One region of the Bacillus cereus group sp. BfR-BA-01360 genome, then DNA from elsewhere that is predicted to be linked to it. Evidence: riboswitches for the same ligand, from Rfam matches in the RefSeq annotation. Region 1 holds a riboswitch; the other holds the start of a gene.

Region 1 (6,480 bases):
AACTGCTTAATCGCTTTTCTTTTCTCACTTAATGTACGAAAACTATTAAATGCAATGACACGATTTTTCACAACATATTTCAGCTGTGTAACTTGATCTTCCATTAAAGATAGAAGCGGAGAGACAATCAATACCGTTCCTCCTTGCAACAAACCCGGAAGTTGATAGCACATAGACTTTCCTTGTCCTGTTGGAAGCATTGCTACGACATCTTTCCCTTGCAGTAAGTCTGTAATAACCTCTTTCTGTCCTTGGCGAAACTCCTTGTATCCAAACCATTTATTTAAATGCTCTTCAAGTTTCATTTGTTCCCTCCAGTTGTGCTAATACTAGGCGAATTTCAAAATAAGAAATCTCCTCTCCTACCGCTTGTTTTAATGCACGTAGCTTCCTTGTTTGTAACGTTTCAATCACTTGTTTCACGCGTTTTATCTTATTCTTTTCAATAAACATTTCAATCGAAAAAGCTTTTTCTCTTAATGCAATTTCTACAAAATGATCTTCTATTGTGGCAAGTTTTAAATTTCTAATCACTGCAATTTCTTCTAATGAGTATCCTTGTTTCCATAGTCTATATGTTTTTTTTGTTGATAAACTAAACAAATCTTCTCTTTCATTCGGATAAGATACAATTTTCGTTAATAAAGGAAACTCTTTCTCTCTTTGACAAACAACTTGAATCATATAATGAATCGTGCTCCAAAATAACAAATAAACTCGAAATACATCTTCATTTATTATTTCAGCAAGCTGTTGCAGCGTATAACCAATTCGTTCATACCCTGTTAAACGATATGTCAAAATCGTCGCTTCTATTTCATCCATATTCTTTAAAATATTGTACATTTCTTCCCATAGTCTTGTTGCTAATTCACTTCTTACATATGGTAACCCAATCAGAAATTCTTTTACCCACCGAGTTACTTCTGGATCTTGTTGAATAGGAATAAACTTTGTGTTTTTCTGTTGTAAGTTCGATACTGTTTGAATCGTTAATGATAACCTTTTCCAAAAAACTTCGCCAAGATCCCCGTAATTCAATCCATCTAAGTGCTTTGGGAAAGCCATTGTCTTTTCCAAAGTCTCTAATTGCTTTTCACCACGATCCGTTAGTACATATGTATTTTCGTGCTTAACTTCAATCCATTCCGAAGCTAAAATACGTTCGATTTCTTGCTCATAATTAGATCTTGTCAACGATTTATATACACCAAAAAGAAATGAAATCCGAAATATTTTTCCATCCTGTAACGTTTGGGAGGAACGTTTTCCCTTCAACAAATAATAAATGGAAGAAACGGTTCGTTCACCATTCAATTGTTTTAAACAATATAATATAGTGTATTGAAATTGCATTACCGCTTCCACCTCTCGATATATTTTTCCTTCCTAGACACTTGGCTCCAGAAATAAATCAAAAGCTTTATGGATGAAACTTCCTACGCGCAAATTTTTTCAGAAGGAAATAATAGAAAAAGATTGAATACACTATCAATAACATTTATCTACCGCTAAACTTTTATCTTCTATTTCCTATTGTATCAAACTGCTTAGCATTTAGGCATTTTGAAAATCTTATGAAATAACTAAAAAATAAGTTGACACCCTAATTGATAAGCATTATCATTATAATTTTATGTTGAAAAGTTTGAAGAACCGTTTTACAATAGGATTATAATTTTTATAGCGAATGTTTCACATACATATTATCAGGAGGGAAAAAAGATGGCAAAATATACAATCGTTGATAAAGACACTTGTATCGCATGCGGAGCTTGCGGAGCTGCTGCACCAGACATTTATGACTATGATGATGAAGGTATTGCCTTTGTAACATTAGATGATAACCAAGGAATCGTTGAAGTGCCAGATGTATTAATCGAAGATATGATGGATGCATTTGAAGGTTGTCCTACTGATTCCATTAAAGTTGCTGATGAAACATTTGATGGAGACGCTCTTAAATTCGAATAGTCCGTTTATTAACTTCAAAAAATCCCCCTCATGGAAATGAGGGGGATTTTTTGTGATGCAGCTCAATTCAGCATAAGACAAAAAAGCCTCTCTGCTAATTAAAGTTTCAATTTATCCACGAACCTCTTCCATCTAGCTTCTCATCAATAGGTGGATACTAAAAAGTCATGAGCGGTATCTTCACCGCTCATGACTTTTTATGCATTTTTCATTTTCGCAAATACCCATACTTTCAAACGTGAGAACAATGCTACAAATACAACTGTTACAGCAATTCCTTTTACTAAATTAAATGGCAGTATCGCCGTTACAATCATTTGTCGCATAGCACCGCTCGACATAGCTGGCGAATTTAAAAACCACGTGTACGCTGGTAAAATGATGAAGTAATTTAACACACTCATGATAAGAGCCATCATAATTGTTCCTAGCATCAAACCCATTGTTAAACTTTTGATTGTACGGTGTTTTCGGAATAGGAACGCCGCTGGTCCAATAAATAAGCATCCCGCAATAAAGTTTGCGATTTCTCCAATTGGAACCCCGGTCAAACTCCCTTGAACTCCATAATACAGAATGTTTTTGATTCCTTCTACAACTACACCTGCAATCGGACTAAAAACAATCGCTGCAATTAATGCCGGTATATCGCTAAAGTCAATTTTTAAAAAAGGTGGAAATCCTGGGAATGGGAAATCCAACATCATAAGTAGATACGCAATACTACTAAGCATTGCCACACTCACCATTTGTACTACACTGTTTTTTTGTTTCATCCTGCTCTCTCCTTTTCCATCGATCATCTCATGGAAAGTAGAAAGGTTCTGCTATGCCTGCTTTTCCTATCATAAAAAAACCCTTTGCGTTTTACACAAAGGGAGAAATTTTAGGCACCTCAAACAGACGTCCAAATACTAATCTTTTTTGAACGCTTGAACCTCCATCTTCTCCCATCCAGACTGTACTGTCGGCTTTGGAATCGCACCAAATCCTGCCTTAACGGCTCGCGGGCTTAGAACTCACATATTCATATACTCATTCATTACCGCCGGTCGGGATTTTCACCCTGCCCCGAAGATAGACCGATATTCTATTTTCTTCTTCATTATACAACAACATGTGGCTGTTGTGAATAAAAAGATTGTAACTTATTAAAAATAAGTTATTTATTTTTAATCCACATCTTCTACCACCTATTACTTTACAATTCAAACCAATTATTTCATATTTTCCAGCTCAATTCTCTAGCTATCCATACAGAAAAGTGATAAGATGTTGAAGTGTTAAGATAAGAGCATTTTCTTAATATGGAGGAAATGTCATGAAAAAAGAGAAAAGACACTCAATTCGCGAAACGATGAAAAAAAACTTAAGAAAAGAATACTTTTATTTAAAAAAAGAATTGCTTTTCTATTGTCCAATTGACCTAGGCACATTTTCGACAGAAACATACTACGCTACCTTTGATAAAGAAGGAATTAGTATTTATCAATATGATAAAAGTGCGGAAAGTAAACTAAAGCTATGCGAGCGCCATGCATGGAGCAATTGGAGAAAAGTGAAAATCGATCATTACTTAACTACTTCACGATTCATCTTCCAAGGGAAACGAAATTGGATTCTTTCTCTGTTCCATAAAGGAAAAGATGCTCAAAAAATAATAGAAGAACATACCTCTCTACAAACAGAGGTTGTTTCTCGTTCTTTTTTAAAAAAACTACCAGGCTTTCGTTCGAATGTAACATTAAATCAATACATCGGCAGTATTTGTTATACCGCACTTATTGCATTTTTATTAAAATGGCTTATCCCATTTCAAGTACAAATTGCCCTGTACTCTTTTTCAATTGGGTGCATGCTTCTCGGTTTGTTATGCCTTACAATCGGTTTAATTGAACCGACGATTGTTTTATTTCGAACGAAAGAAAAAACAAGAGCAAAAGTCTTTTATTATTATAGCTATTTAGCTATTTCCGGATTTATATGTGTCTTTATTTTTTGGTAAAACAAGAGCTAGCTGAAGCTAGCTCTTGTTTTAATTAATATATAATCTTTGATTTGGATAAATTTGATCTTGCCGCAGTGCATTTTTCTTTTTTATTTTGTCTACCGTAGTCCCAAACTTATGTGCAATTTTAACGAGCGTATCCCCCTTTTGGACTACATATAAAGACGATGAAACGACTTGATCCCACTTTTCATCTAAAACAAGTAATGGATTCATTGCATTTCTTTTTTCAATTGTCCAATTTCCTTGATGAATTTCTAGGTGTAAGTGCGCTCCTCTCGATTCACCTGTATTTCCAACCTCACCGATGACTTCACCGTTTCGAACGCGATCTCCTTGAATAACATATCGCTTATTTAAATGAGCATAAACAGCTTCATATTTCCCATGTTTTACAAATACAACATGTCCATAACTATTGGAAAAGTACGATTTTGTTACGATGCCATCTCGAATCGCTACAACAGGAGTTCCAACTTGAGCGGCAATATCAATCCCATAATGTTTTCCATGTCTAGTCCCAAAGTAGTCACTAATTCTACCGTCGACAGGCCATGTCCACTGATTTTCATCAGCATAAACATATAATTGGGAACAAAAGAATAATCCTGTTATGATGATACCAATTTTAAAAACTTTCATATGTATCCTCCGCTTTCTATTAGCCGTTATCCTTTCTCTATTGTGGTATAATACGGAAAAAAGTATACAAAAAAAAGAAAGTGATTCAGTCCACTTCCTTTTTTCCTTTATTCCGAAACACAATCGCACTTCGATTATATTCAACATCAGCAATTTGCAAACGTGCATTCACTACTCTCGCAATCGCAAATAAATAATCAGATAACCTGTTCACATAACGCAGAACAACTTCATTTATTTCTTCTTGCTTTCTTAATGATACAATCGCTCGTTCCGCTCTTCGCGTTACTGTTCGAGCAATATGAATCGCAGCAGCCGCTTTGCTGCCCCCCGGCAAAATAAAACGTTCTAACGGAGGAGCTTCCTCTATATATTGATCAATACGTTCTTCTAAATATTCCACCATCTCATCTGTCACTTTATAAGGTACTTTCTGCCCAACAATGGCCAAATCTCCTCCACAATCGAATAATTCATGTTGAATATTTTCACATTCCTGATAAATGTCTTGAAATTTTCCATCTTGTAAGAAAGTCATAGCATATCCAATATGAGAGTTCACTTCATCAATCGTACCATATGCTTCCACACGATAATGATCTTTATCCACTCGTCCACCAACAACACTTGTTTGTCCTTTATCTCCCGTTTTAGTGTACAGTCTCAGTTCAGCTCATCCTCTCTTCAATACAGTGAAACTTTAATCAGTGGAGTTTTCTTCATCCCCCACTGATTATGAGCCCTCACCAATCGGGCTGTTACGGGTAGCCCTACTCCCACCTATCTTCCTTGCTTCTTTCTGAATCTTAAGATGGAGTCTTACTACCCTAAAATAGCGGGATAAAAAGTTCTACTATCCTTTATTCAATCGAGAAACAATCTTCAAAATGAATAAATAAAATAGTAGAACTGTTATCCTTATTCCTTATATAATGCCCATGTTATATATATTACAACGCATGATTTGGTAAGTATACAAAGAAGGTTGTTCCTTCTCCAACAACACTTGATACCGAGATTTTTCCATCATGACTTTGAACAATATTTTTCGCAATCGCAAGACCTAAACCAGTACCACCTGTTTTTCCTCTCGTTCTTGCTTTATCCGCTTTATAGAATCGATCAAATAAAAATGGAATATCTTCTTCAGGAATACCTGCACCCGTATCTTGCACTTCAAATACAATTCCAGCATCCTTCTTGTCAATAACAAGTTTCACATGCCCATCAGCACTTGTATGTCTAATTGCATTATCAATCAAATTCGTCAACACTTGCTCTAGTCGATCTGGATCAAAAGTATGCTCTGTAACCTCCGTGCGAAAATCAACAGTTAACTTGACCCCTTTATCCTGTGCAATCCCTTGGAATTTACGTCCGATTTTCTCAACAAACGGGTGAATCTCCACTTCAGACATATGCAATTCCACATGTCCACTTTCCATTCGAGCCAAATCTAAAAGTTCATTTACAAGACGCCCTAAACGAACAGATTCATCGTAGATAATTTGTACAAATTCGTTTATTTCTTCTTTTGTTTGAACAACATCATCTAAGATTGCTTCACTGTATCCTTGTAGCATCACCATCGGCGTGCGTAGTTCATGTGATACATTCGCGATAAAATCCTTTCGCATTTTTTCTAAGCGGCGCTCTTCTGTCATATCTCGAAGTACAGCCACTGCTCCACGAATTTTCGTTTGATTATAAAGAGGCGTCATTAAAACAACATAATTTCCCTTTTGGAGATTCATTTCAATGACTTGCTGTTGTTCACTCTCAGCAACAAAATGGAACTGTTCCACAAGCTCAGGCGGCAAGTTTCTACTTAACTCCAGGTCGTTTTCTTCTTGCCA
Region 2 (6,480 bases), on a different contig from region 1:
ACTATGATACAATATAAGTGTATCATATGTAAAAGTTCTTTGGAGGATGAGGTAAGGTATGAAACGTATTTTTACAACAGTACTAACGATACTAGGTGCATTAATTGGTATGGGTATTTTTTTTACGAATAAAATCATGTATTTAAAGAAAAAAACAGACGAAGAAATTTTAGAACGCGAAACAAAAAAACACTTTCACTTAAGTGATTTTCAAGCCTTACCGAAAGAAGAAATTTGGATTCCTTCACAATTTGGATACGACATTCATGGATATTATATTCCTGCCGGTCATTCCAATCAATTTATGATTTTTTGTCACGGTGTAACAGTGAATAAAATAAATTCTATCAAATATGCAAATTTATTTTTAAAAAGAGGATATAACGTATTCATTTACGATCACCGCCGACACGGTCAATCCGGTGGTAAGACAACAAGTTATGGGTATTACGAAAAGTATGATTTAAAAGCTGTAGTGGATTGGCTGAAAACCCGCTTTGGTACAGATATTCTACTCGGTATTCATGGGGAATCAATGGGCGCTGCTACCCTTCTACAATATGCAGGAATGATCGAAGATGGTGCTGATTTTTATATCGCAGATTGTCCATTTTCTGATTTTCACGAGCAACTTCAGCATCGATTGAAAGTTGAATTCCATTTACCAAAATGGCCGTTGTTACCTTTAGCAAATGCATTTTTAAAAGTTCGTGATGGCTATACGATTCGTGAAGTTTCACCAATTGATTGCATAAAAAATATAAATAATCCCGTCCTCTTTATTCATAGTAAAGAGGACGACTATATTTTATGCGACATGACAAAAGCGCTATACGACGCCAAGAATGATAATAAACAGCTCTATATTGCAGAGCATGGTGCACATGCTTGCTCTTATAATGAAAATAAACAAGAATATGAATATGCCATCGATCAATTTTTAGAAACTTATGTAAAAGAAACAAAAAACAGGCTCGCTTAAGCCTGTTTTTCTATTACTGTGCTAAAACATCTGTAATCTGTTCCATATTTTCAGAAATCCACTTCATTGCCTCATCAAGTGTTGCAAATTCAGTTGTTTGAAACGTTACCTCATCTTGTAATAACCATACATCTTTCGCCTCTTGCCCCACACCTGCAATTGACCAATGAAGTAAACTATATGGATGATTATCATTTAAAAAAGACGCCCATGTGCGCTCATTTGCAACATTTTGTAGTGTACGTAATTGTTTATTCATACTTAGTCACCTTACTATAGTCAGTTATAAACGATATTATAACACTCTCGTCCCCTTCAGACAAAGTAAGTTTTGTATTGTCAAGTTCCTCTTGCAATTATATGATGAACTTAAGCGTTTGGAAGGAGGGAATTTGGTTGGCAAAAGTACAAATTAAAGTAAATGACAACGGCTCATTTCGCATTACAGGGGATGTGGAATTAGTCGATTCGCAAGGGAATGCTTTCCCAGCGAAACCTGCATTTTCTTTATGTCGCTGCGGTTTATCAAAAAATATGCCTTATTGCGATGCAGCACATAAGGGCAAATTTGAATCCGTTGTTCGTGCTCCAGAAACAAAATAATTTTGAAAAAGCATGCACCAATCGAGGTGCATGCTTTTTCTCACTTTAGCAAACAATTATGATTTACCCAATTCCCTTCTCCCCCAACAGTTTTCCCTTTTTTATTGTCACGCAATTCTCCATATTCGAGTATTTTTTCTATCCTTTTTTATTTTTTGTGCTATAATGTGAGCAAACAGCATCCTTCGGGGTCGGGTGAAATTCCCAACCGGCGGTGATGAAGTGCACGCTTCTAAGTCCGTGACCCGTTTTCAAAATTGAAAACGGTGGATCTAGTGAAACTCTAGAGCCGACAGTATAGTCTGGATGGGAGAAGGATATGTTTTCTAGTGCTTATATAGCGAATACACTTTTATTTTAGCATGCACATGTTTCATAATCGTATATGCTTTATTTCATATACCTATTTTTCTATGCTGAAATAAAATATGTACACTAGCATGTAAAAAAATATATTTTTGCTAGGCTTCTTTTCTATGCAAAAATATAAAACATAGCTAGGTTTCTTTCTTGTACTTTCGTATTCGTACTATATTTCTAGAAATCACGTCTCCCAAACCCCAAGGATGATATCCTTGGGGTTTTTTGATTTTTCTTAGGAGAGGTGAAAGAAATGACAGACCAAGAATATATGAAAATTGCTTTACAGCTGGCGCAAAGTACAGCGGGGCAAACGAGCCCAAATCCAATGGTCGGTGCTGTTGTTGTGAAAAATGGGAAAATCGTCGGAATGGGGGCTCATCTTCGCGCAGGTGAAGAACATGCAGAAGTTCATGCACTGCGCATGGCCGGTGCTCATGCAAAAGGGGCAACTGTATATGTCACACTTGAACCATGCAGCCACTTTGGAAAAACTCCGCCATGCTGTAACTTGCTTATTCAAAAGAAAGTCAAACGCGTTGTAATCGCTACGCTTGATTCTAATCCTCTTGTTGCTGGCAATGGCAAAAAGAAATTAGAAGAAGCTGGTATTTATGTGACAACTGGTATTTTAGAGGAAGAGGCGCGTTCCTTAAATCGATACTTTTTTCACTATATGAAAACAAAGCGTCCTTTTGTCACATTAAAAACAGCAATGAGCTTAGATGGAAAAATTGCAACTACTACCGGGGAAAGCAAATGGATTACAGGAGACGCAGCCCGCGATGATGTTCATCACTATCGACACACACACGACGCGATTCTTGTCGGAGTCAATACAATCATTGCTGATAATCCATCGTTAACTACCCGCCTTCCAAATGGGGGTAAAAATCCAATTCGGATTATTTTAGATACACATTTACGAACACCGCTCCTCTCTCATGTGGTAACAGATCGAGTAGCTCCAACATGGATTATCGTTGGAAAGAACGTTCAAAAAGACCAAATATTGCAATATGAGTCTGAACATGTATCTGTATTCCAAATGAACAGAGGTCGCATTGAAATTCAAGATCTTCTCTCTTTGCTTGGTGAAAAGCAAATTCTTTCACTCTTTGTAGAGGGAGGACAGTCTATCCATGCAAGTTTTTTAGAGGCAAATGGTTTCAATGAAATTGTAACCTATATAAGCCCAAAATTAATTGGTGGAAAAGATGCTCCTACTTGGTTTGGCGGTACTGGTTTTATACAGCTACAAGACGCACTTTCTCTGCAATTTCAAGAGATAACACAGATTGGTAATGATATAAAAGTTATTGCTAGAAAGCGAAATGAGGTGCCTTCATGTTCACAGGAATCGTAGAAGAATTAGGAACCGTTTCCACTATGAAACAAAGCGGGGACGCAATGAAACTAACAATTCAAGCACGTTTCATTTTATCGGATATCAAAATAGGAGATAGCATTGCCGTTAACGGTATCTGCTTAACTGCTACATCATTTACCGAATCTCATTTCACGGTTGATGTGATGCCTGAAACAATGAAATCAACATCACTTCGCATGCTAAAGCAACATTCTCAAGTGAATTTAGAACGTGCTATGGCAGCTAACGGACGTTTCGGTGGACATTTTGTTACAGGTCATATTGATGGAACTGGCACCATTGTAAGTAAAAAGCAACATTATAATGCCATATATTACAAAATCAAAATGCCCAACCATTTACTTCGTTATTGTTTACAAAAAGGTTCCATTGCAATTGACGGTACGAGTTTAACAATCTTTGATGTGGATGACAATTCCATTACAATTTCGCTTATTCCCCATACAGTAAGCGAATCTATTATTGGCACAAAAGAAGCTGGGGATATCGTCAATATTGAGTGTGACATGATTGGAAAATATATCGAACAGTTTATGTCACAACCAACAAAGCGGAGCAATTCAGTTACAGAAAGCTTTTTACACGAAAACGGATTTCTATAAGGGGGAAGCACGATGTTTCATCGTATTGAAGAAGCACTAGAAGATTTAAAACAAGGAAAAGTCATTATTGTATGTGATGACAAAAACCGTGAAAACGAAGGTGATTTTCTCGCCTTAGCCGAGTATATTACACCGGAAACAATCAATTTTATGATTACACATGGCCGCGGTCTTGTATGCGTACCACTTCCAGAACACTATGCGAAACGTCTGCAACTAGAACCTATGGTATCTCAAAATACTGATTCTCATCATACTGCATTTACAGTTAGTATTGACCATATTTCTACAACAACAGGAATTAGTGCCCATGAACGTGCTACAACTGTGCGTGAATTATTAAATCCATCTTCTAAGGGTAGCGATTTTAATCGCCCTGGGCATATCTTTCCGCTAATTGCAAAAGATGGAGGCGTACTTCGTCGCGCTGGTCATACGGAAGCAGCAGTGGATCTTGCAAAACTATGCGGTACAGAACCAGTAGGAGTTATTTGTGAAATTATAAAGGAAGATGGCACGATGGCTCGCGTCCCTGATTTAATACAAGTTGCTAAGCAATTTGATATCAAGATGATTACAATCGAAGATTTAATTGCATATCGTCGCCATCACGAAACATTTGTGACAAAAGAAGTTGAAATTACATTACCAACTGAATTTGGTACATTCCATGCAATTGGTTACACGAATTCTCTAGATCAAAAAGAACATATCGCTCTTATAAAAGGTGATGTTTCAACAGATGAGCCTGTTCTTGTCCGCGTTCATTCTGAATGCTTAACTGGGGACGTTTTCGGCTCTTGCCGCTGTGATTGTGGACCACAACTCCATGCTGCCCTTACGCAAATTGAGCGTGAAGGTAGAGGCGTGCTTCTTTATATGAGACAAGAAGGGCGCGGCATTGGACTTCTCAATAAATTGCGCGCTTATAAATTACAAGAAGAAGGGCTAGATACAGTAGAAGCAAATGAAAAGTTAGGATTTCCAGCAGACCTTCGCGATTATGGTATTGGTGCACAAATATTAAAAGACTTAGGATTACAAAAGCTGCGCTTATTAACAAATAATCCAAGAAAAATTGCTGGCTTACAAGGGTACGAACTAGAAATTGTTGAGCGCGTACCATTGCAAATGCCAACAAAACAAGAAAATAAAACATATTTACAGACAAAAGTAACAAAATTAGGTCATTTATTAAACTTATAATCTATTTAAAGGAGAGATCATGATGGTATTCGAAGGTCATTTAGTAGGTACAGGATTAAAAATTGGAGTAGTAGTAGGACGTTTTAATGAATTTATTACAAGCAAACTTTTAGGGGGCGCATTAGACGGCTTAAAACGACATGGTGTAGAAGAAACTCATATTGATGTCGCATGGGTTCCAGGTGCATTTGAAATTCCACTCATCGCTAAAAAGATGGCAAATAGCGGTAAGTATGATGCAGTGATTACACTCGGCACTGTTATTCGCGGGGCTACATCACACTATGACTACGTTTGTAATGAAGTTGCTAAAGGCGTTGCATCTTTGTCACTACAAACAGAAATTCCCGTTATTTTTGGTGTATTAACTACTGAAACAATTGAACAAGCAATTGAACGCGCAGGGACAAAAGCTGGAAATAAAGGCTATGAATCTGCAGTTTCCGCAATTGAAATGGCTCATTTATCAAAACAATGGGCATAAAAAAGAGGCGTTTGCCTCTTTTTTATGTTTCTCAAAATGAAGTCGAATTCCTTATTTTCTTACTTTCTTTCGTATATCTCGAATTAACTCTTCCATTGTTTTCCCTTCTGTCTTAATTCGTAAATTTTGTGCTGTTTTCCAAACATTTTCTCTCTTTTTTTCTTCCTCTACAATATGTAATTCTTTTCTTACCTCTTTTAAATCTTTTCCCTCAGTTTTAATCCCATAATGTTCTGCCTTTGTTCGAAAATGTTGTTCAATTCTTTGTTGCATTTCCTTCTGTTCAGGAGTTTGCACTGCTTTTACAGGATCTGAACTAATCGCTTTTACTAAAATAAGTGTCGTCATAATAGCCAATATATACTTGTGCATGTAAAATCCTCCAACCCAATGTAAATTCCATTTTTACTATGCACCATTTTAGATTGGAAAATTCGGCCAAACTTTTGTATTTCCAGGAGCAAATGGCTTCCAGACAACCCTATTTCCACTTTATTACATTTTAATTACAAAAACCAAGCTTGCTCTAAAAGCTTGGTTTTTCTTACTTATAACGTACATTCCTCAATTTCAAATCCTAGGTCCTGAATCATCTCCCAGTCTGCTGTTGGCTCTTGACCTACTGTTGTTAAATAATCTCCAACGAAAATCGAATTGGCTGCAAATAATCCTAACGGCTGTACAGATCTTAGATTTAGTTCACGGCCTCCAGAAATTCGAATTTCTTTGGAAGGATTTACAAAACGCATCATCGCTAATATTTTTAAACATTCCACTGGCGTTAATTCTTTTCGCTCTTCAAACGGAGTGCCTTTTACAGAGACGAGAAAATTACATGGAATAGAGTCTGCAT

The links. Region 1 has a riboswitch for FMN ahead of MR056_RS04705 (ECF transporter S component). Riboswitches for the same ligand answer to the same signal wherever they lie in the genome.
Positions count from the first base shown of each region.
Region 2: another riboswitch for FMN. It lies ahead of ribD (bifunctional diaminohydroxyphosphoribosylaminopyrimidine deaminase/5-amino-6-(5-phosphoribosylamino)uracil reductase RibD); the one in region 1 lies ahead of MR056_RS04705 (ECF transporter S component).

Region 1 covers NZ_JAKUFV010000003.1:211,782-218,261, reverse strand. Annotated here, with positions in the region: gene MR056_RS04720 (RecQ family ATP-dependent DNA helicase) at 1-305, opposite strand, end outside; gene MR056_RS04715 (YpbB family protein) at 295-1,356, opposite strand; gene MR056_RS04710 (ferredoxin) at 1,726-1,974, shown strand; gene MR056_RS04705 (ECF transporter S component) at 2,172-2,750, opposite strand; FMN riboswitch at 2,913-3,057, opposite strand; gene MR056_RS04700 (hypothetical protein) at 3,296-3,979, shown strand; gene MR056_RS04695 (peptidoglycan DD-metalloendopeptidase family protein) at 4,010-4,624, opposite strand; gene MR056_RS04690 (cob(I)yrinic acid a,c-diamide adenosyltransferase) at 4,710-5,291, opposite strand; gene MR056_RS04685 (ATP-binding protein) at 5,575-6,480, opposite strand, start outside.
Region 2 covers NZ_JAKUFV010000001.1:288,090-294,569, forward strand. Annotated here, with positions in the region: gene MR056_RS01500 (alpha/beta hydrolase) at 59-982, shown strand; gene MR056_RS01505 (DUF2552 family protein) at 996-1,241, opposite strand; gene MR056_RS01510 (CDGSH iron-sulfur domain-containing protein) at 1,343-1,585, shown strand; FMN riboswitch at 1,763-1,907, shown strand; gene ribD (bifunctional diaminohydroxyphosphoribosylaminopyrimidine deaminase/5-amino-6-(5-phosphoribosylamino)uracil reductase RibD) at 2,199-3,311, shown strand; gene ribE (riboflavin synthase) at 3,293-3,937, shown strand; gene MR056_RS01525 (bifunctional 3,4-dihydroxy-2-butanone-4-phosphate synthase/GTP cyclohydrolase II) at 3,950-5,143, shown strand; gene ribH (6,7-dimethyl-8-ribityllumazine synthase) at 5,166-5,627, shown strand; gene MR056_RS01535 (hypothetical protein) at 5,679-5,999, opposite strand; gene bioB (biotin synthase BioB) at 6,176-6,480, opposite strand, start outside.